4 regions of the Streptomyces sp. CB09001 genome follow, and region 2 is predicted to be linked to each of the others. Evidence: riboswitches for the same ligand, from Rfam matches in the RefSeq annotation. Region 2 holds a riboswitch; each other region holds the start of a gene.

Region 1 (5,254 bases), 500 kb from region 2:
ACATGCCCGACCTTATCCACCGCATCGCCCATTGGCTGACCCTTCTCCTCGGTCCCGGCACCGGAACGCACCGCGCGGGCGCCCCGCGCCACCGAGCCCGGACCACCCCTCGCCCCACCGTCCCCGCGAGCCTCCCCCTTCACCACTCCCCGTACTGCCGTCACCTCCCCCTCGACGGCGCCGCCTCCCGCCTCGTCCGCCCCTACCTCGCCGCCCACGACCAGGAACGAGACCGCCAACGGCACCGCCGCCTCGCCCTCGTGCTCGCCGCCGACTTCGGCATCGACCTGGACCAGCACGTCGTCGGCGCGCGGAAGGCGGCCGCGTGATGACACCGCACACCGCGCTACGGCTGCTGCCCTGGCTGTCGGCCGAGGGCAAGCCCTGCTTCCTCGCACCCGGCGACGGCAGCGGGTACGTGTCCCGGCTCGCCGACGAGACGGAGGTCCGGCAGCTCGCCGAGGGGCTGGACGTCCTCCGCACGGCGCGCGGTGTCCTGGACGACCCGGTGTCCCCGAACGCGGAGGTCCGCTACACCGCGATCCGTCTGACCGAGTGCCTCGCGGACGCGCTGCGGGTGGCGGAGTCGAGGGGGCGGCGCCTGTCCACGGACCACGGTGAACCGTAGGAACGGGCGCGGCGCCTAGTGTGTGCCCGCCGGAACCCGCCGCCCGTCTGCCTCCCGGAGTGCCACCCATGCCCCTCCCCCACGTCCTCCTCTCCGCCGCCGTCTCCCTCGACGGATACCTGGACGACACCGGCCCCGAACGGCTGCTGCTCTCCAGCCCCGCCGACTTCGACCGGGTCGACGAGGTGCGGGCCTCCGTGGACGCGATCCTGGTCGGGGCCGGGACGATCCGGGCCGACAATCCGCGGCTGCTGGTGAACTCGGCCGAGCGGCGGGCGGCCCGGGTCGCGGACGGCAGGGCGGAGTACCCGATCAAGGTCACCGTCAGCGGCGGCGGCGAGCTGGACCCGGCGGCGCGGTTCTGGCACACGGGCGGGGACAAGGTGCTGCTGACCACGGACGACGGTGCCCGGCGGGCCCGCGCGCTCGGGATCGGTGCCGACGTGGTGTCCCTGGGGCCGGACCTCGACTGGCGGGCGGCGTTGGAGTACCTGCACGACCGGCGGGGCGTGCGGCGGCTCATGGTGGAAGGGGGCGGGACCGTCCACACCCAGTTGCTCCAGCAGGAACTCGCCGACGAGCTGCAGCTCGTTCTCGCGCCGCTGCTGGTCGGGGACCCGGCCGCACCCCGGCTGTTCGGGCCCGGTGCCTACCAGGGCGGGCGGCTGCGGCTGATCGGGACGCGGCGGATCGAGGACGTGGTGCTGATGCGGTACCTGCCGACCGCACCCGGCACCGGTGACCGCGTCGCCGCCGCCGACCGGCACTGGCTGCGGCTCGCCTGCGAGCTGGCCGAGCTGTGTCCGCCGTCGGACACCGCGTTCAGCGTGGGGGCGGTCGTCGTCGCCGCCGACGGGAGCGAGCTGGCACGGGGATACTCGCGGGAGGGCGGTGATCCGGTCGTGCACGCCGAGGAGGCCGCGCTCGCCAAGGTGGACCCGGAAGACCCGCGGCTCGCCCGCGCCACCGTCTACAGCAGCCTGGAGCCCTGTGCCCGCCGGGCCTCCCGGCCCGCCCCGTGCGCCCGGCTGATCCTCGACGCGGGGGTGCGCCGGGTCGTCACGGCCTGGCGGGAGCCGGACACCTTCGTGGCGGGAGCGGACGGCAGCGGGGTGCTCACCGCCGCGGGTGCCGCCGTCGTCGTACTGGCCGAGTACGCGCAGCGGGCGAAGGCACCCAACCGTCACCTGGAGGGGTAGGGAGAGCGGGGCGCGGAGATACCGATGTGCATTCCGCCCCCGGGATGACGTACAGTGGTGAACACAACGACGCGGGGTGGAGCAGCTCGGTAGCTCGCTGGGCTCATAACCCAGAGGTCGCAGGTTCAAATCCTGTCCCCGCTACTGAAGGCCGAGGGCCGGAATCCGAAAGGGTTCCGGCCCTCGGTGCGTTTCCGCAGGTGCCCCGTGTCATCCGGTCGGCCCCTCACCGCTCGCCGCCCGTCCCCGCCCCCGGAACCCTGGAGTGCGGGACGGCAAGCGGCGCGGACGCGCGGGGCGGCGGGAGACGAGTGGTGCGGCCAGGTGACGTGGACGACGAGGGAGCGGCCGCCAGAGCCGGTGGCCGGCTCCCCGGCGATCCCGTACCCGACCCGGGTCTCGGGCTCGGCGACGAGGCGCTGCCCGTGCCGCCCTCCGGGCCACCGCCAGCCCGGCGGACCGGGTACGGGCGGGCCTTCGTGCACGCGCTCCCCGTGCTGCTGATCGTCGTCGCCATCCTGTACGACATCTTCACCCCGAGATACTTCACCGCCGGGCCCCTCTACACGGCCGCGCCCCTGATCGCCGCCCCGCTCTACTCGCGGCGCGGCACGGCGCTCACCGGCGTCGCCGTGGTCGCCGCGGTCATCGGGCTGCAGCTCGGCAAGGGCGTCATCCACTACGTCGACTCCCTCACCGAGCTGATCACCATCGCCACGGTCGCCGTACTCGCCGTCCTCGTGAACGGCATGGTCCGCCGCAGCAGCGAGCGCCTCGTCTCCGTCCGTGAGATCGCCGAGGCCGCCCAGCGCGCCGTCCTGCCCGAACCCGCCGAGCGGATCGCGGGCTTCGAGATCGCCGTCTGCTACGAGGCCGCGCAGGCCGACGCCTTCATCGGCGGCGACCTGTACGCGGTGCAGGACAGCGCCCGCGGCGTCCGGCTCATCGTCGGGGACGTGCGCGGCAAGGGCATGGGTGCGGTGGCCGCCGTCGCCGTCGTGATCGGCGCGTTCCGGGAGGCGGCCGAGCAGGAGGCGACGCTGGAGGCGGTGGCACAGCGCCTGGAGCGGGCGCTGGCGCGCGAGGGCACCCGACGCGACGGACTGGACGCCTTCGAGGGCTTCACCACCGCCGTCCTCGCCGAACTCCCGCACGGCGGCGGCACCGTCCGCATCGTCAACCGCGGCCATCCGCCGCCCCTGCTGCTCTACGGCGACGGCACCCTCGGCCCGCTGCCCGCCCACGAGTCGGCGCTGCCGCTCGGCATGGGCGAGCTGGGAGTGTGGCCCGACCGGGCGGAGGAGGCCCCCTTCCCCGGCGGGGCCACACTGCTGCTCTACACCGACGGGCTGACCGAAGCCCGGGACGCGAAGGGCGAGTTCTACGATCCGCAGGCGCGGCTGACCGGCCGCGTCTTCCCGCATCCGGCGACCCTGCTCGCCACCCTCGCCGAGGACGTGCGCCGGCACTCCGGGGGCGGCATGGCGGACGACATGGCACTGCTCGCCGTCCGGCGCCCCCGGCGCGGTGATCATGATCATTGTCACGAGCCGTGACAGCGCGACCCCCCTCCGCATAACAACTGATACACCGTCAGAAGAAACTGGCGCGAGAGGGAATACCGAGGCCGGGTCAACTCGCCCGGTTTTCACCGGTCGTGAGGCGTACGTCCCGGCCGTATTCGGTAATGATCAAGAGGAACGGCTTGGAATCGGAGCCTCGCGTCTATTAACGTTCGATAACGCAGCGCGGTCGTCCCAGCCGTCACAGAAGGCGGCTCCGTGCGCACGCGCCGAATCCCGCAAGGGAACCGGGGAACCACCACATTGGGGTGAATCGGGCGTATGCCGCCGTGGAAAACGGTCGGCAGACACCCGTAGGAGACCTTCCTGCTCCGAACCCGTCAGCTAACCCGGTAGGCGAAAGGAAGGAAAGGAGTACGCCCACGTGGCGTCCAACCGGCCTGCCCCCGAGGCCCCGTCCGCGCCCAGTGGGCACGGCACCGACACCTTCGGCTACGACGGCTACCGCACCGAAGAGGGCCCCTGGGAGGAGTGGAATCCCACCGCGGAATCCATCCGCCCCGTACGCGGCCGGCACCGCGTGGCCAAGCAGCGCGGCGGACTCGCCCGCAGCTCCACCGTCCTCGGCGTCGGTGTCATAGCCGCCGTCGGAGCGGGCGGCATGGCCAGCGCGCAGACCGGCAAGCCGCCGGTGTCCATCTCCATGCCGGACCTGCCGAACGTCGGCTCGCTCCTCCCCGGCGACGACGAGAAGTCGGAGCCCGAGGGTTCCGCCACCCCGCTCAGCGGCATCACCCAGGCCGTCGCCGCCGACAGCGCGGAGAAGACCGGCACCACCGGCGCTGGTGAGTCGCTGCGGGCCCGGATCATGGCGCAGGCCGAGCAGCAGCAGGCGCAGGTCGAGACCAAGGCCGCCGCCGAAGCCGCCGCCGCGGCCGAGAAGAAGGCCGCGGAAGCCGCCGCCAAGGCGGAGAAGGAGGCCGAGGAGAAGGCCGCCGCCGCCAAGAAGAAGGCGGAGGAGGAGGCCGCGAAGAAGGCCGAGGCCGAGCGGCTCGCGAAGCTGGCCAAGCAGTTCACGCTGCCGACCTCCTCGTACACGATCTCCTCCACGTTCAACCAGGCCGGCTCCCTCTGGTCCTCCGGCCACCACACCGGCCTCGACTTCGCCGCCCCCACGGGCACGCTGCTCAAGGCGGTGCACAGCGGCACCATCACGTCGGCCGGCTGGGACGGGTCGTACGGCTACAAGACGGTGCTCACCCTCGACGACGGCACCGAGCTCTGGTACGCGCACCAGTCCTCCATCAACGTCAGCGTCGGCCAGCAGGTCACCACCGGCGACGTCATCGGCCGTGTCGGCGCCACCGGCAACGTCACCGGCGCCCACCTCCACCTCGAGGTGCACACCGACGGCGGCACCGGCATCGATCCGATGGCCTGGCTGCAGAGCAAGGGCCTCACCCCCTGAGCCACCCCGCCCACGACGCGCCCCGCCGATCCCCGGCGGTCCTGACGGCGACCCCCCGACGTCAGGGCTGCCGGTTTGCGGGGATTTTGCGTGCCTGCCGGAATCGCCCGCTCCGGCGCGGTCGTTGAGTCCCTACATGACTTCTCTGCGCAAGCTCGGCTCCTCCGACCTCGAGGTCTTCCCCCTGGCCCTGGGCGGCAACGTCTTCGGCTGGACCGCCGACCGAGACCGGTCCTTCGCCGTCCTGGACGCCTACACGGCGGCCGGCGGCAACTTCGTCGACACCGCCGACTCCTACTCGGCGTGGGTCGACGGCAACAGCGGCGGTGAGTCCGAGACCGTCCTGGGCGAGTGGTTCGCGGCCCGCGGCAACCGTGACGACGTCGTCCTCGCCACCAAGGTCAGCCAGCACCCCGAGTACCCGGGCCTGTCCGCC
Region 2 (5,254 bases):
TCGCCGGGGTCAGGGTGAACTTCAGCGGCGTGCCGGTCTCGGCGTCCACGGCCACGGTGATCGCGCCGACCGTGGACCCGTCCTGCTTGGGCTCGACGACCAGGCGGTAGGCGTCCCGGCCCGCCACCTGCGCGGTGCCGCCGACGGTCACCGACGTCGTGTCGTCGACCGCCTTGAGCGCCTGGTCGGCGAAGTCCTTCGGGGTGGCCGGCACGTCCTGGCCCGACACGTCCTTCTCCGGCCGCTCGGCGCTGCCGGCGGCGGTGGAGTGGTAGACCTCGTTGGACCGGCTGTCGTAGCCCCAGACGTCCTTGCCGTTGTGGATCAGGCTGTACTCCGCGGCGTTCTCCAGCAGGGACAGCTTCTGCCGGTCGGGGCCGTCGGCCGCGACGCGCAAGGTGTGGCTGCCGGACACCAGCTCGGTGAGCTTGGCCGACGGGTCGGCGGCGGAGCCCTCGTCGTCGCCGGAGCCCGAACCTCCGGACATCCCGGACATCAGGCCGCTCTCCAGCCCGCCGAGGTCCGGCAGACCCAGGTCGGTGTTGATACGCACCGTGCCGGACAGCTGCTGGACGTCCGACTTGGCGATCTTCTCTATGAGCTGCTCCGCGGTGACCTTCGGCAGGTCGGGGTCCCCGGAGTCGGCGAGTGCGGGGACGAGCCCGATCGTCGCGGCCGCCACTCCCATCACCGCGACCGGGACGACGTACCGCGCGGCCTTGCGCCGTCCGGCCCGCAGCTCCTCGCCCTCCCCGGCGGTCGTGTTGTCGTCGGAATCGATCGGTGCCATGTGTGCCCTACCTCCGTCGTCGGCGGCGGCTGTCTCGCGACCTCGCACTCGTTCACCCGTGAGCCGCCATTCTCACCCGAATCGGTGAGGATTGGTGTTTTTCCGTGGTGTCCATCTGACCAAATCGCCGGAGCACACGCGTCAGACCGCGGGCTCAACTCCGCCTACTCCTGCGGGATGACACGCAGGGGTGCCGACTCCTCCGGCCCGTAGGGGCCGACGACGGACCGTGGGGCCGACCACTGGCCGTGGAGACAGCGACGGACCGTGGGGCCGACCACTGGCCGTGGAGGCGGCGACGGACCGCCGGGGGCGGTCAGCCGGCCCGGTGGACCACGGCGTCGCACAGCTCCACCAGCGCGGCCTTCGCATCGCACTCCCGCAGCGGGGCCAGCGCGGCCCGGGCCTCCTCGGCGTACCGGACGGTGTCCCGGCGGGCCTGCTCCAGCGCGGGGTGGGCGCGCAGCAGGCGCAGCGCCTCGGCGTGCCGCGCGTCGTCGCTCAGGTCGGAGTCCAGCAGCTCGCACAGCGCGATGTCCTCGGCGAGCCCCAGCCGGGCCGCCCGCTCGTGCAGCCGCAGTACGGGCAGGGTGGGGATGCCCTCGCGCAGGTCCGTGCCGGGCGTCTTGCCGGACTCGTCGGAGTCGGAGGCGATGTCCAGGACGTCGTCCGCGAGCTGGAAGGCGACGCCGAGCCGCTCGCCGTACTGGGTGAGGACGTCCACCACCGTCTCGTCGGCGCCGGACATCATCGCGCCGAACCGGCAGGAGACCGCCACCAGGGAGCCCGTCTTGCCGCCCAGCACGTCCAGGTAGTGGTCGACCGGGTCGCGGCCGTCCTGCGGGCCGGCCGTCTCCAGGATCTGACCGGTGACCAGCCGCTCGAAGGCGAGGGCCTGGACGCGGACCGCCTCGGGACCGAGGTCGGCGAGGATCTGGGAGGCTCGGGCGAACAGGAAGTCGCCGGTGAGGACCGCGACCGAGTTGCCCCAGCGGGTGTTCGCGCTGGACACCCCGCGCCGCACGGCGGCCTCGTCCATCACGTCGTCGTGGTACAGCGTGGCGAGGTGGGTCAGCTCCACGACCACGGCCGAGGGCACGATCCCGGGGGCGTAGGGGTCTCCGAACTGGGCCGAGAGCATCACCAGCAGCGGCCGGAACCGTTTCCCGCCGGCCCGCACCAGGTGCTGGGCGGCCTCCGTGATGAACGGCACCTCGCTTTTGGTTGCCTCAAGCAACCCTTCCTCGACAGCAACCAATCCGGCCTGGACATCGGCTTCCAGAGCCTGGTCCCGCACGCTCAGCCCGAACGGCCCGACGACGGTCACGAGGGGTCTCCTGTCTGCTGGTGTCTACTGGCGATTACCTGGTTTGTCGATAGGTCGCTGCCACCACTCAAGTCAGCGTATCCGGTCACGTTTCGATCACCGCTAGCGCCCACCGTTACAGGCTGGTCGGTATCGGATCATGAACGGTATGTTTTTGATCAGGTGATATGAGCAGATTTTGATTGATATCGCCAGAGGGGACGAGCCGGAGCCGGAGGGCGAACGGGCCGGAGCCGCCACCGAAGATCCCATCACTCCTCCCAACGGCCCGCACTTCGAGAACGTCACCCGACAGACGCACCCACCCCTCTCCCGCCCCCTTCCCCACCTCCTCCCCCTCCCCGCTTCCCTCCCCTCCCCGCTCGACACCCGAAGCCGTCCCCACCCGCGGCCGGTTGGCTCCTAGTTGGGGTTAATGCCCTATTTGCCGTGCTTGTTGAAGCCAGTGAGTTGGCTCACTCCGGGCGCCCCGCAGGCAACCCCACCGAAACCTGTGCCCTCCCTTTGCCCCGCAAGCCAGTTGGGGATTGGCAACAGCAAAGGATCAAGGGCCCCAAAGACGTCAGACCAAGGTCAACAGGCATGTTGGGTGATTCCTGCACTTGTTCCGGACATGTGCTCTCGCATACGTTCCCGGCCTGTCGGGTGGACGCCGAATCCTGCCACCGCCCGTCGCACAGTCATCCACCCAACAAACTCGCAGGCAGGAGCGGGGGACCCAGGTAAGTCGCCGCACCGGTCACCACCGGAGCGGCTCGGGGTGAAGCCGTACCCGTCAGGGCACGGCCGGGCACCTCCCCGCCCGAACCCGACAGCTCACCTCGTAGGCGTAAGGAGAGGGACACCGCATGTCTGCCAACGGTCAGAACCGTCACGCCCGCACCAGCCGCCTCGCCCGAAAGCTCGCCGTCGCCGGCACCGGTGCCGCGGTGCTCGCGCTGCCGCTCATCGGCGCCACCACCGCTTCCGCGGCCACCCCGGCCGCCGCCACGACCGCCACCACGGCGGCCACGGCCTACCCGGACAACCTCGACGGCTGGATCCGCGAGTCGCTCGACATCATGGCCCAGCACGGCATCCCCGGGACCTACGAGGGCATTCACCGCAACATCATGCGTGAGTCCTCCGGCAACCCGCTCGCCATCAACAACTGGGACATCAACGCCATCAACGGCACCCCGTCCAAGGGTCTGCTCCAGGTGATCGACCCGACCTTCCAGGCGTACCACGTGGAGGGCACCTCCTGGGACCCGTACGACCCGGTCGCCAACATCACCGCCGCCTGCAACTACGCGGCCGACCGCTACGGCTCGATGGACAACGTCTTCAGCGCGTACTGAGCCGCGCCGCCGCGGCAGCGCACCAAGCGGTAGCGCATCAAGAGGTACCGAAGATCCGCTCGAGGACGACGGCCACGCCGTCGTCCTCGTTCGTCGTGGTGACCTCGTCGGCCACCGCCTTGAGTTCGGGGTGGGCGCCGGCCATGGCGACACCGTGGGCCGCCCAATGGAACATGGGGATGTCGTTGGGCATGTCCCCGAAGGCGATCGTCCGCCGCCGCTCCAGACCCAGGTGCTCGGCGGCCAGCGCCAGGCCGGTGGCCTTGGTGATGCCGCAGGGCTGGAGCTCCACCGTGCCGGGCCCCGACATGGTGACCGTCGCGAGCGAACCGACCACCGCGCGAGCCGTCGCCGCCAGTTCGTCGTCGGTCAGCTCGGGGTGGCGCAGCAGCACCTTGCTGATCGGCGTGGACCACAGCTGCTCACGCCGCTCGACGCGCACCGCGGGCAGCGTCGGGTGGGGCATCAGGTAGCCCGGCTCGATGAGCGTCAGCCCCTCGACGCCGTCCTGGTCCACGGCGGCGTGCACCTGGCCCACCTCGGCCTCGATCTTGCCGAGCGCGGTCTCGGCCAGCTCCCGGTCCAGGGTGACCGACCACAGCATCCGGTGCGCGCCGGCGTCGTACACCTGCGCGCCCTGTCCGCACACCGCGAGCCCCGTGCAGCCGAGCCGGTCGAGGAGGGGGCGCACCCTGGGTGCCGGCCGTCCCGTCACCACCAGGTGCCGCGCACCGGCACCGGCGACCCGCGCCAGCGCGGCCAGCGACCGGTCGGAGACGGTGTCGTCGCCTCGGAGCAGCGTGCCGTCCAGGTCGGTGGCGACGAGTGAGTATGCGGTGCGGTCCATGATCAGAGAATACGGACACCGCACCCGCCGGACTCACCCGTGACCGCTTCCGAACGAGGGCGTAACGAGTGCGCTCGAACCCGCACGGGGTTGCACGAGGACGCCCGATCATGTCCGGATCCTGACACATCATCGGCTAAAGCCGATTCAGGGCCTGTGCCCCGGTTGGCATCGGGATGGGGCGCTGCCCACCCTCCCGCGGTACTTCCTTTTGTTCAGGGGGGCTTGACCGGGGAGGCGCGCCTGCCGTCGAAGGCCCCTCCCCCGAGAACTCCTCCCCAAGACCTTCCGGCACCGCCCAGAGTGTCCCCGTTCGCGCCACTGCGCCAAGACCGCGTCCCGGGCGCCGCCGCCTCCGGCCGCACTGCCCAAGAGCGGCACGTCACCCGTAACGTGTGGCCCGACCACGTGTCACGCGACGCACACCGATCACGTGGCGCACACGGCGCGCACGGCGCACATGGCGAGCACGAAAGCGAGGCAGCACCCGATGCCCCCCTTCGATGTCCCCGAGGGCGACCCCTTCGGCCCGCACAACCTTCCGTACGGCGTGTTCTCGATCCCCGGCTCGGTCGACCGGACGGTGGGCGTACGGCTGGGCGACCACGTCCTCGACGCGGGTGCGGCGGCCCACGCGCTCGGCTCGCCGTACGGGTCGCTCCTCGCGCGGCCCACTCTCAACCCGCTGCTGGCGGCCGGGCGCACGGCGTGGTCGGACGTGCGGCGCGCACTGACGGCGTGGGTGACGGTCCCCTCCCACCGCGAGGCCCTTCAGCCGTTCTTCCACCCACTGTCGTCGGTGACCCTGCACCTGCCCTTCGAGGTCGCCGACTACGTCGACTTCTACGCCTCCGAGAACCACGCCCGCAACGTCGGCCAGATCTTCCGCCCCGACGCCGCCGACTCCCTCACCCCGAACTGGAAGCACCTCCCGATCGGCTACCACGGCC
Region 3 (5,254 bases), 3.7 Mb from region 2:
CGCCTTGGAGCCCAGCCGCTGCGAGCAGTAGGAGCAGTCCTCGGGGCACAGGCCCGACTTGAGGTTGACGAGATAGTTGAGTTTCACCCGTCGGCCGAACCAGTGGCGGCGCACCTTTCCGGCCGCGGCCACCACGTCGAGCAGGTCGTCGTCGGAAGTGGCGAGGACGGCCAGCGCCTCCTCGCGGGTCGGCGACTCGCGCCGAAGCCCCTTGTCCACCAGCGTGTTCAGCAGGTCCATGAGAGCCGATCCTGTCCTAAGGGGCCGTCCGCGGCCAAGGAGACTTTGCACAACACTGACAGATCGACGTGTGGGTATTGCCACACCTCGCGGGGGTGGCCGGACCGCTAATGTCTGTTCACTGCCTACAAAACACCGGAGGGCCGCCTCATGGCGTTCGGCTGGATCGACGAGCAGGACCGGGCGCGCCGCGAGGCCGGACTCGTGCGGGTTCTGCGCCCCCGCCCGGCGGCGTCGGCGCTGCTGGACCTGGCGAGCAACGACTACCTGGGCCTCGCCCGGCACCCGGAGGTCGTCGAAGGGGCGGCCTCGGCCGCGCGGACCTGGGGCGGCGGCGCGACCGGCTCCCGGCTGGTGACCGGCACCACCGCACTGCACGCCGAACTCGAGCGCGAACTCGCCGAGCTCTGCGGTTTCGAGGCCGCGCTCGTCTTCTCCTCCGGTTACGCGGCCAACCTCGCCGCGGTCACCGCGCTGGCACCGCACGGCAGCCTCGTCGTCTCCGACGCGGGCAACCACGCCTCGCTGATCGACGGTTGCCGGCTCGCCCGCGGCACCACGCAGGTCGTGGGGCACGCCGACCCGGACGCCGTGCGCAAGGCGCTGGCGACGCACGAGGGGCCCGCGGTGGCCGTCTCCGACACGGTCTTCTCGGTCGACGGCGACGCCGCGCCCCTGAGCGCGCTCGCCGAAGCGTGCCGGGAACACGGCGCCGGACTGGTCGTCGACGACGCCCACGGTCTCGGCGTCCTCGGTGAGGGAGGCCGGGGTGCCCCGCAGGGGGCGGGACTGGCGGGCCGTGACGACGTCGTCGTGACCGTCACGCTGTCCAAGTCGCTCGGCGCCCAGGGCGGCGCCGTGCTGGGCCCCGCCCGGGTCGTCGACCACCTGGTCAACGCGGCCCGCACGTTCATCTTCGACACCGGGCTCGCCCCCGCCGCCGCGGGGGCGGCCCTCGCGGCGCTCAGACTGCTCGGCCGCGAGCCGGGACGGGCGGCGCGGGCCAGAGCCGTCGCCGCCGAACTGCACGCACGCCTGACCGCCGCGGGTCTGGACGCGGTACGTCCGGACGCCGCGGTCGTCTCGGTGCGCGCACCCTCCCCGGAGGAGGCCGTGCGGTGGGCGGCCGACTGCCGGGCGGCCGGCCTGTCCGTGGGCTGCTTCCGCCCTCCTTCCGTGCCCGACGGCATCTCACGGCTCAGGCTGACCGCTCGCGGGGACCTCTCCGGGGAACAGATCGAGCGCGCTGTACGGGTGATCGGCGAAACGCGGCCATGAGTCGGCGGGACACGGCCGTGCGTCGTCCGGTGTCCGGCGCGGTCAGCCGCGGCCGACGCCGGCGGTGAACGCCGTCCAGCTCCCGGGGGAGAAGAGCAGGGCGGGTCCGGCCGGGTTCTTGGAGTCGCGCACGGCGAGCAGTCCGGCGCGGGGGCCGGCCGACGGGCGGGCGGTCTCCACGCAGTTGTTCGCTCCGGTGCTGTAGCTGCTGCGCAGCCACCGCACACCGGTCATATCGGTGCTGACAGGGATGTTCCGGGGATCTTCGGACATGGAGCCTGACATGGTGCCTCCTTACGCGCCTGCCGCGGTCGCGGCGATGAAGTCCAACGAGTCCTCGGGCGAAAGGGCATGGATCAGAAGGGCGTTGAAGGCCTCGGTATAGGCCTCTAGGTCTTCTTTCCGTTCGAGGTGCAGGCTACTCGTCAAGTGGTCGAGAACAACCACGTCCAGATCAGAAGTGCTCGAAAAGGAGAAGATTACGAAAGGGCCGGTGACACCGATGTGCGCCCCGGCGGCAAACGGCAGAACCTGGAGCCGGACATGGGGGAGCTGCGCCGCCTCGACCAGTCTGGCCAGTTGACGGGCCATCACCCCGGGCCCGCCCACCTCCCGGCGCAGCACCGCCTCGTCCAGGACCGCGCTCAGCTCCAGCGGCGGCTCGCCCCGCAGCACGTCCTGCCGGGCCAGCCGGACCTCCACCAGCGTGTCCAGCCGTTCCGCCGGCATCCCGTCCACGGCGGCCCGCGTCACCGCGCGGGCGTACTCCGGCGTCTGGAGCAGGCCGGGCACCACCGTGGTCTCCAGCGTGCGCATCGCGCTGGCCTGCGACTCCAGGCTGATGAAGTCGCGGTACGTCGGGGGCAGCACCCCGCGGTAGGCGTGCCACCAGTGGTGGCGCCCCCCGGCGTCCTCGGACCGCGCCAGCATCACCAGCAGCCCCCGCAGCTGCTCGTCGGCCACGCCGTAGACGTCCAGCAGTAACCGCACGTCGGCCGGTTTGGCCCCGCTCGTCCCGGTCTCGATCCGGCTGACCTTCGACTGGTGCCAGCCCACGAGCCGGGCCGCCTCGCCGCTGGTGATGCCCGCCGACGTGCGCAGGGCGCGCAGTTCCGCGCCCAGCTTGCGGCGGCGCACCACGGGACCGTGCTGCATGGGACAACTCCCTTACTCCTTATGAGCCGCCCAAATACGCTCTGCCGTCGCAGAGTTCACCGCTTCGAGCGACAGATATATGCATATCTTGGTGGATCGCCGCCCTTCATGGGCCTGGTGATGGCAGTCTGGCGGTGAAGCACCAGTCCGGGACCGTACTCGAACCATCCGCTCCGTGTCGGGCCTGCGGTCCCGTGAGAAAGGGACGACGTCGCCATGGCAGACCATCTGGAAGCATCCGTCACTCTGCCGAGCGATCCCGCCTCGGTGGCCGCCGCGCGGACCTACGTGGTCGGCACCCTGGCGGAGTGGGGCTTGCCGGGCGACGCCGATCTGGCGGACACGGTGCGGCTCATCGTCTCCGAACTGGCGACCAACGCGGTCCAGCACACGTTCGGGCAGTCGCCCACCTTCACGGTGGACCTCGTTCTCGACCGCGACGAGCGGCTGCGTCTCGGTGTCACCGACAGCCACCCGCGCTTCCCCAAGCGTCTGCCCGCCGCCGTCCAGCAGGACAACGGGCGGGGCATGGTGATCATTCGCTGGCTGACCGCCGAGTGCGGCGGCAGGCTGAGGGTCAGGCCCACCCGCGAGGGCGGCAAGACCGTCTCCATCGAACTGCCCTGGGCGCCCCCGGGCGGACCGGCCGCGCCCGCGGGGGTGACGGCGGGACAGAACGCCACCACCCCCGCGGGCGGGCTACTTGACCCGGCCGTACCAGACGCTTGACGTCCAGATCCTCTCCAGGCGCACCACGGCGCCGGTCTTCGGCGCGTGCCAGATCCTGCCCTTCCCGGCGTAGATGCCGACGTGGTAGACGCTGCTGCCGGAGTGGAAGAACACGAGGTCTCCGGCCTTGCGGTTCCGCACGGAGACACGGCTGGTCCTGTTGTACTGCTGGGCCGCGGTGCGGGGCAGCTTCTTGCCGGCCTTCTTGAACGAGTACAGGGTCAGGCCGGAACAGTCGAACCGGTGAGGACCCGTGGCACCCCAGCGGTACGGGGCGCCCTTCTTGGAGGCCGCGATCTTGAGGGCTTTCGTCGCATGGCTCGCCGCGGCCGCCTCGGAGGCGACACCGGGGACCACGACGGAGCCGCCCACGGCGGCGAGGGTGAGAGCCGAGGCCGTACCGGCACGGGCCATCAGCGACGGGACACGATTGAGCGCGGACATGCGCAACCCTTCGTCAGCCGCCTGTGAAGGATGACCTGTCGGATTCGGGCTGGCGAAGTTGCCCGGCCGCGGTGTGCGGCTTCACCCCAAGGACCGCTGAGCCCGGCGCCTCCCGCGGAGGCGGCCGTGCCGGCGACCCGTCGTGCTCGGGTCCTCCACTCCTGCCGATCCACTTCCCTTGCGACCGGTCGTCCGGACGGCGGCAGGACTCGGCGTCCGCCCGGACCGCCCCGCCGCTGCGGCGGGGGCTTGTCGTCAGTCACGGATCTTGTCCCGTCCTGAAGGGAATTCCCAACGGAACGTGCCCTTTGTGTTGTTACGTGCCACTCGCCCGTTCGGGTCGACGCCTCCTGTTCGAAGTGCCGCCGCGAGCGGTGACGGCCCCGGGACCAGCGGCGCAGTGGTGTGCGGCACGGGCGGAGCGCACGGGTGCCGCAACTTCGACCGGTCGCGAATCGGAGGTGTTCCTACGCCGAAAGGGGGTACGTCGTTTGGTCCGTTTCGTCCCGGTCCGGATGCGTCCGGATGTGATGGGTCCGGATGTGATGGGTCCGGATGTGATGGGTCCGGATGTGATGGGTCCGGATGTGATGGGTCTGGATGTGATGGGTCTGGATGTGACGGGTCTGGGTTCGAGGTGCTCAACTCTCGGAAGCGGGCGGGAGGCCGAGCCGCGCCGTCCGCCGCTCGCCGTCGAGTACGCGCAGCGCCCGGGCCAGGGTGGCGGCGTGCACCTCCGTCTCGCCCCGCCGGTGCATCAGCGCCAGCGCGTCACGCAGCGCCGCCGCCTTGCCGACCAGTGCCTGGGCGGCCCGCAGCCCGCGGTAGGTGTCGCCGTCCCGCCCCGGGTTGATGCGTCCGAGCAGGTCGACGACGTCCAGATAGCGATCGATGACCTCGGCCTCGGCCCGGGTCAGGGCGGGCAGCGGCGGCAACTCGGGTGGCAGCACGGGCGGATCACCTGGCGCCGGACGGGGCGGGCGGGGTCCTGCGGCCCGGCACGATCCGGTCCACCAGCCCGTACTCCAGCGCCTGTCGGGCGTCCAGGACCGTGTCCCGTTCGATGTCCGCGGTCACCTGCTCGGGAGTGCGGCCGGTGTGCCGTACGAGGATCTCCTCCAGGCGGGCGCGGACGCGGACCAGTTCCTCCGCGTGGACGGCCAGGTCGCTCGCCTGCCCCCGCACCGGTTCGGTGAGCGCCGGCTGGTGGAGCACCACCCGGGCGCCCGGCAGGACGGCGCGCTTGCCGGGCGTGCCCGCCGCCAGCAGCACCGCGGCGGACGAACCGGCCTGCCCGAGGCAGGTCGTGGCTACGTCGCAGGCGACGTAGCGCATCGTGTCGTAGATCGCGGTCATGGCGGTGAAGGAGCCGCCGGGCGAGTTGACGTACAGCTCGATGTCCCGGTCC
Region 4 (5,254 bases), 1.6 Mb from region 2:
CGCCGACGGCGCCCACCCGCAGGTGCCCTATCTGCGCGAGGCGGGGATCCGGGTGGAGGAGGCGGCCCCGACCGCCGAGGAACTGGTGGACGCCTGCGCCGGCGGCCGCACCGCGGTGGTCGTCGCGACCGGCGAGGGCGACCCCGCGCTCACCGACGGCCTGGCCCGCCTCGCCGGCTCCGGCCGTGTCCGGATGCCCGACCTCGAGCTGCTCCCCGCCTCCTACGACCTCCCGGGCGCCCGCCTCCTCGACCTCGTCCAGGTCATGGACCGCATCCGCCTCGAATGCCCCTGGTCCTCGCAGCGCACCCACAAGGGCCTGGCCAAGTACGCCATCGAGGAGGCGTACGAACTCGTCGAGGCCATCGAGGACGGCGACCGCGACGAGCTGCGGGAGGAGCTGGGCGACGTGCTCCTCCAGGTCGTCTTCCACGCCCGCATCGCCGAGGAGGACCCCGACGCCCCGTTCTCCGTGGACGACGTGGCCGGCACCATCGTCGCCAAGCTCATCCACCGCCACCCGCACGTCTTCGGCGAGGAGACGGCCGAGACCCCCGAGGAGGTCCGGGAGCACTGGCTGCGCACCAAGGCCGCGGAGAAGCGGCGCACCTCGGTCACCGAGGGCGTCCCCCTGGGCCAGCCCGGCCTCGCCCTCGCCGCCAAGCTCGCCTCCCGCGTCCGCACCGCGGGCCTCGACGTCCCGCTGCCCACCGGCGAGGGCATCGGCTACGAACTGCTCGCCCTCGCCGCCCGCGCCGAGTCCGCGGGCACCGACCCCGAGGCGGCCCTGAGAGCGGCGGCCCGCGCCTACCGGGACGCGATCCGGGCGGTCGAGGGATGACCGGCAGCTCTTCCGCCCCCGTCCCCGAGCTGTTCACCTGGGAGTTCGCGAGCGACCCCTATCCTGCCTACGCCTGGCTGCGCGAGCACGCCCCCGTGCACCGCACCCGGCTGCCCAGCGGAGTGGAGGCATGGCTGGTCACCCGGTACGCCGACGCGAAACAGGCCCTCGCCGACCCGCGGCTGTCCAAGAACCCGGCGCACCACGCCGAGCCCGCGCACGCCAAGGGCAAGACCGGCATTCCGGGGGAGCGGAAGGCCGAGCTGATGACCCATCTGCTCAACATCGACCCGCCCGACCACACCAGGCTGCGACGGCTGGTCAGCAAGGCGTTCACGCCCCGCCGCGTGGCCGAGTTCGCGCCCCGGGTGCAGGAGCTGGCCGACCTCCTCATCGACCGCTTCGCCGCCACCGGCTCCGCCGACCTGATCCACGAGTTCGCCTTCCCGCTGCCCATCTACGCCATCTGCGACCTGCTCGGCGTCCCCCGCGAGGACCAGGACGAGTTCCGGGACTGGGCGGGCATGATGATCCGTCACCAAGGAGGCCCGCGGGGCGGCGTCGCCCGGTCGGTGAAGAAGATGCGCGGCTACCTCGCCGATCTCATCCACCGCAAGCGCGCCGCACTGCCGCCCGAGCCCGCGCCCGGCGAGGACCTCATCTCCGGCCTGATCCGCGCCTCCGACCACGGCGAGCACCTCACCGAGAACGAGGCCGCGGCCATGGCCTTCATCCTGCTCTTCGCAGGTTTCGAGACCACGGTCAACCTCGTGGGCAACGGCGCGTACGCCCTGCTCACCCACCCCGGGCAGCGGGAGCGGCTGCAGGCGTCCCTGGCCGCCGGGGAGCGCGGCCTGCTGGAGACCGGCGTCGAGGAACTCCTGCGCTACGACGGCCCGGTGGAGCTGGCCACCTGGCGCTTCGCCACCCGGCCGCTGACCATCGGCGGACAGGACGTCGCGGCCGGCGACCCCGTCCTCGTCGTCCTCGCCGCCGCCGACCGGGACCCGGAGCGGTTCACCGACCCGGACACCCTGGACCTGGCCCGCCGCGACAGCCAGCACCTCGGGTACGGCCACGGCATCCACTACTGCCTCGGCGCCCCGCTCGCCCGGCTGGAGGGGCAGACGGCGCTGGCCACCCTGCTCACCCGGCTGCCGGACCTCCGCCTCGCCGCGGACCCGGCCGAACTCCGGTGGCGCGGCGGCCTCATCATGCGAGGTCTGCGCACTTTGCCGGTCTCGTTCACACCGCTCGCGTCATCGGCGGGCAACGGTCCGTCGCCGACGCAAAAGTGACACGCGCTCAACTCTGTGATCTTCACGTGATCTGCGCGGCATGAACTTGTGACAAGTGATGATCTCCCTATACGTTCACGGATCAGCGTGGTGTCGAGCGTCATCCGCCGCGCGGTCCCCGTCGTCTCGTGAAAGGTCGTCGCATGCTCTCCGGGAACGGTCGTCACCGCCGCCCCCGCCAGGCACCCGCACTGGTCGTCGCCGCCGGAGTGACCGGCTCCGCCATCGCGATCCCGCTGCTCGGTGCCACCGGCGCCCACGCGGCCGACTCCGCGAACTGGGACCAGGTCGCCGAGTGCGAGACCGGTGGTGCCTGGAGCCAGAACAGCGGCAACGGGTACTACGGCGGCCTGCAGCTGTCCCAGGACGCCTGGGAGCGGTACGGCGGGCTGGACTACGCCCCCAGCGCCGACCAGGCCAGTCGCTCCCAGCAGATACGAATCGCCGAGAAGATACACGCGGACCAGGGCATCGCCGCCTGGCCGACCTGCGGTCTGCTGGCCGGACTGGGCAGCGACTCCGGGGTCACGGGCGGCGGCTCCGGCTCCGGCACGGCCGGTGACGGGGCGTCGGAGGGTTCGGACACCTCGGGGGAGCAGGACACCACCAAGTCGTCCGAAACACCCGCGACCACCGAAACACCCGAGTCGCCCCAGTCATCCGAGTCGTCCGGCTCGAGCGGTTCGTCCGGCACGGCCGAGACGCCGGAGTCGACGTCCGGAGCATCCTCTTCGTCCCCTTCGCCCTCTTCTTCGCCGTCGTCTGACGCTCCGTCCGATGAGGCGGACCAATCCGCCAAGCCGGACACTTCGTCCGAATCCGACCCCTCCGTCAGTGCCGAATCGCAGGGCACCGAGGGCTCGTCCGGCTCCGGCAAGCACCGGGGCGGCACCGCGGACGAGGGTGCGGCGGGGGAGGGGCGTACGGACCCGACGACGGGCCGGCACGCCTCGCGCGACGGTGGCGAGCGGGAGGCCGGGGACGGCCGTTACGTCGTCCGCACCGGCGACAGTCTCTGGGCCATCGCCGACTCCCTTGAGGTCGACGGCGGGTGGCGCACGCTCTACGCCGACAACGCGACCGTCGTCGGTGCCGACCCGGACCACATCCTGCCCGGTCAGACGCTCACGGTCACGGGCGAATCGGGCGAAAAGTAGGGGGAGTTCACGTCACGGTTAGAGACCGTATGTCCCTTTTGGATCTCGTGAGAGATAGGTCTCAGAAGCCGTGATCGTCTTTGAAAATCCGCGGAGCGCGTGTCTACGGTCATGACCGCTCGCCACCGCGGGCCCCGACAGCCGCAACGCCGAATCCTGCCAGCGGCCGTACGGGAACAGTCGTCGCGTCAAGCGCCGCAGGCAGGAGCGGGGGACCCAAGGTAAGTGCCGCACCGGGCAGTTGAGCCGGAGCGGCTAGGGGTGAAGCCGAGTTCCGGGAGGAACCCGGCCGGGCAACTCAACCGGCCCGAACCCGACAGCTCACCTCGCAGGCGTCGGTGAGGGGATCAACCATGCTGTTTTCCGGCAAGGGCAAGCACCGTCGCCCGTCCAAGGCCACCCGTGTCATCGCCGTCGCCGGCGTCACCGGTGCCGCCGTCGCCGCCCCGCTGATGGCGGCCGGCAACGCCTCCGCCGCCACCGCGTCCGAGTGGGACGCCGTCGCCCAGTGCGAGTCCGGCGGCAACTGGTCCATCAACACCGGCAACGGTTACTACGGCGGTCTGCAGTTCTCCGCCTCCACCTGGGCCGCCTACGGTGGTACGCAGTACGCCTCCTCCGCCGACCAGGCGAGCAAGTCCCAGCAGATCGAGATCGCCGAGAAGGTGCTCGCGGGCCAGGGCAAGGGTGCCTGGCCGGTCTGCGGCACCGGCCTGTCGGGCGCCGCCTACACCGGTGGCGGCTCCCAGGACAGCGGCTCCGGCAGCTCCGAGGGCTCGCAGAGCCAGAGCAGCGGCTCCACCACCGAGCGCTCCACCGAGCAGAAGGCCTCCCGCTCCTCCGAGCGCCCGGCCGCCGAGCCGAAGGCCGAGAAGCCCGCCAAGAAGACCGTCACCACCCCGACCGGCAAGAAGGTCGAGAAGGGCGACGGCGAGTACAAGGTCGTCAAGGGCGACACCCTCAGCTCGATCGCCGAGGAGCACGACGTCAAGGGCGGCTGGGCGAAGCTCTTCAAGCTGAACGACGACATCGTCGACGACGCCGACCTGATCTACCCGGGCCAGCAGCTGCACCTGAAGTAAGCGGCGGCGGCCTCCGCGACTCCCGCCCCGGTGCGTGTTCCCCCGTACGCACCGGGGCGGGACTTTTCATGTTCCGCCTTTGTTCCGTTCGGAAACAATTTACTCTCGGTTCTGTCCAGCGGGTGGGCGATCGGCTGGCCGATCGCCCGGAGCCGGTTAGGCTCGGTCCCGCAGAGCCGTCGCGGTCCCGCGGGACCGCGGCACACCGAAGCGTCACAGTGAAGCGTCACATTGAAGAAGGAGATGCTCGTGCCGTCCATCGACGTCGTCGTAGCCCGGGAAATCCTGGACTCCCGAGGCAACCCCACGGTCGAGGTCGAGGTCGGCCTCGACGACGGCAGCACGGGTCGTGCCGCCGTTCCGTCCGGCGCCTCCACCGGTGCCTTCGAGGCCATCGAACTGCGTGACGGCGACCCGAGCCGTTACCTCGGCAAGGGCGTCGAGAAGGCCGTGCTGGCCGTCATCGAGCAGATCGGCCCGGAGCTGGTCGGCTACGACGCCACCGAGCAGCGCCTGATCGACCAGGCCATGTTCGACCTGGACGCCACCGACAACAAGGGCTCGCTCGGCGCCAACGCCATCCTCGGCGTCTCCCTCGCCGTCGCCCACGCCGCCTCCGAGGCCAGCGACCTGCCGCTCTTCCGCTACCTGGGCGGCCCCAACGCGCACCTGCTGCCGGTGCCGATGATGAACATCCTGAACGGCGGCTCGCACGCCGACTCCAACGTGGACATCCAGGAGTTCATGATCGCCCCGATCGGCGCGGAGTCCTTCTCCGAGGCCCTGCGCTGGGGCGCCGAGGTCTACCACACCCTCAAGAAGGTCCTGAAGAACAAGGGCCTGGCCACCGGCCTCGGCGACGAGGGCGGCTTCGCC

What was found. A riboswitch is a leader RNA that binds a small molecule or an ion and turns the genes downstream of it on or off. The one in region 2 is predicted to bind cyclic di-AMP.
Region 1: linked by a shared signal. The riboswitch ahead of C4J65_RS17660 (M23 family metallopeptidase) and the one ahead of C4J65_RS20080 (transglycosylase SLT domain-containing protein) in region 2 are both predicted to bind cyclic di-AMP.
Region 3: linked by a shared signal. The riboswitch ahead of C4J65_RS02795 (C40 family peptidase) and the one ahead of C4J65_RS20080 (transglycosylase SLT domain-containing protein) in region 2 are both predicted to bind cyclic di-AMP.
Region 4: linked by a shared signal. The riboswitch ahead of rpfA (resuscitation-promoting factor protein RpfA) and the one ahead of C4J65_RS20080 (transglycosylase SLT domain-containing protein) in region 2 are both predicted to bind cyclic di-AMP.

The regions. Positions count from the first base shown of each region.
Region 1 covers NZ_CP026730.1:3,806,440-3,811,693, forward strand. Annotated here, with positions in the region: gene C4J65_RS17635 (hypothetical protein) at 3-329, shown strand; gene C4J65_RS17640 (hypothetical protein) at 329-628, shown strand; gene C4J65_RS17645 (dihydrofolate reductase family protein) at 697-1,827, shown strand; tRNA gene C4J65_RS17650 (tRNA-Met) at 1,898-1,971, shown strand; gene C4J65_RS17655 (PP2C family protein-serine/threonine phosphatase) at 2,157-3,383, shown strand; cyclic di-AMP (ydaO/yuaA leader) riboswitch at 3,608-3,763, shown strand; gene C4J65_RS17660 (M23 family metallopeptidase) at 3,775-4,818, shown strand; gene C4J65_RS17665 (aldo/keto reductase) at 4,955-5,254, shown strand, end outside.
Region 2 covers NZ_CP026730.1:4,305,925-4,311,178, reverse strand. Annotated here, with positions in the region: gene C4J65_RS20095 (outer membrane lipoprotein carrier protein LolA) at 1-790, opposite strand, end outside; gene C4J65_RS20090 (polyprenyl synthetase family protein) at 1,107-2,117, opposite strand; cyclic di-AMP (ydaO/yuaA leader) riboswitch at 2,793-2,961, shown strand; gene C4J65_RS20080 (transglycosylase SLT domain-containing protein) at 2,966-3,457, shown strand; gene C4J65_RS20075 (HAD family hydrolase) at 3,495-4,304, opposite strand; gene fahA (fumarylacetoacetase) at 4,795-5,254, shown strand, end outside.
Region 3 covers NZ_CP026730.1:568,411-573,664, reverse strand. Annotated here, with positions in the region: gene bioB (biotin synthase BioB) at 1-240, opposite strand, end outside; gene C4J65_RS02815 (8-amino-7-oxononanoate synthase) at 391-1,518, shown strand; gene C4J65_RS02810 (DUF397 domain-containing protein) at 1,561-1,791, opposite strand; gene C4J65_RS02805 (helix-turn-helix transcriptional regulator) at 1,813-2,673, opposite strand; gene C4J65_RS02800 (ATP-binding protein) at 2,890-3,402, shown strand; gene C4J65_RS02795 (C40 family peptidase) at 3,373-3,846, opposite strand; cyclic di-AMP (ydaO/yuaA leader) riboswitch at 3,882-3,945, opposite strand; gene C4J65_RS02785 (hypothetical protein) at 4,488-4,796, opposite strand; gene C4J65_RS02780 (ATP-dependent Clp protease proteolytic subunit) at 4,804-5,254, opposite strand, start outside.
Region 4 covers NZ_CP026730.1:2,746,078-2,751,331, reverse strand. Annotated here, with positions in the region: gene C4J65_RS12690 (nucleoside triphosphate pyrophosphohydrolase) at 1-841, shown strand, start outside; gene C4J65_RS12685 (cytochrome P450) at 838-2,139, shown strand; gene C4J65_RS12680 (transglycosylase family protein) at 2,283-3,296, shown strand; cyclic di-AMP (ydaO/yuaA leader) riboswitch at 3,480-3,646, shown strand; gene rpfA (resuscitation-promoting factor protein RpfA) at 3,650-4,378, shown strand; gene eno (phosphopyruvate hydratase) at 4,628-5,254, shown strand, end outside.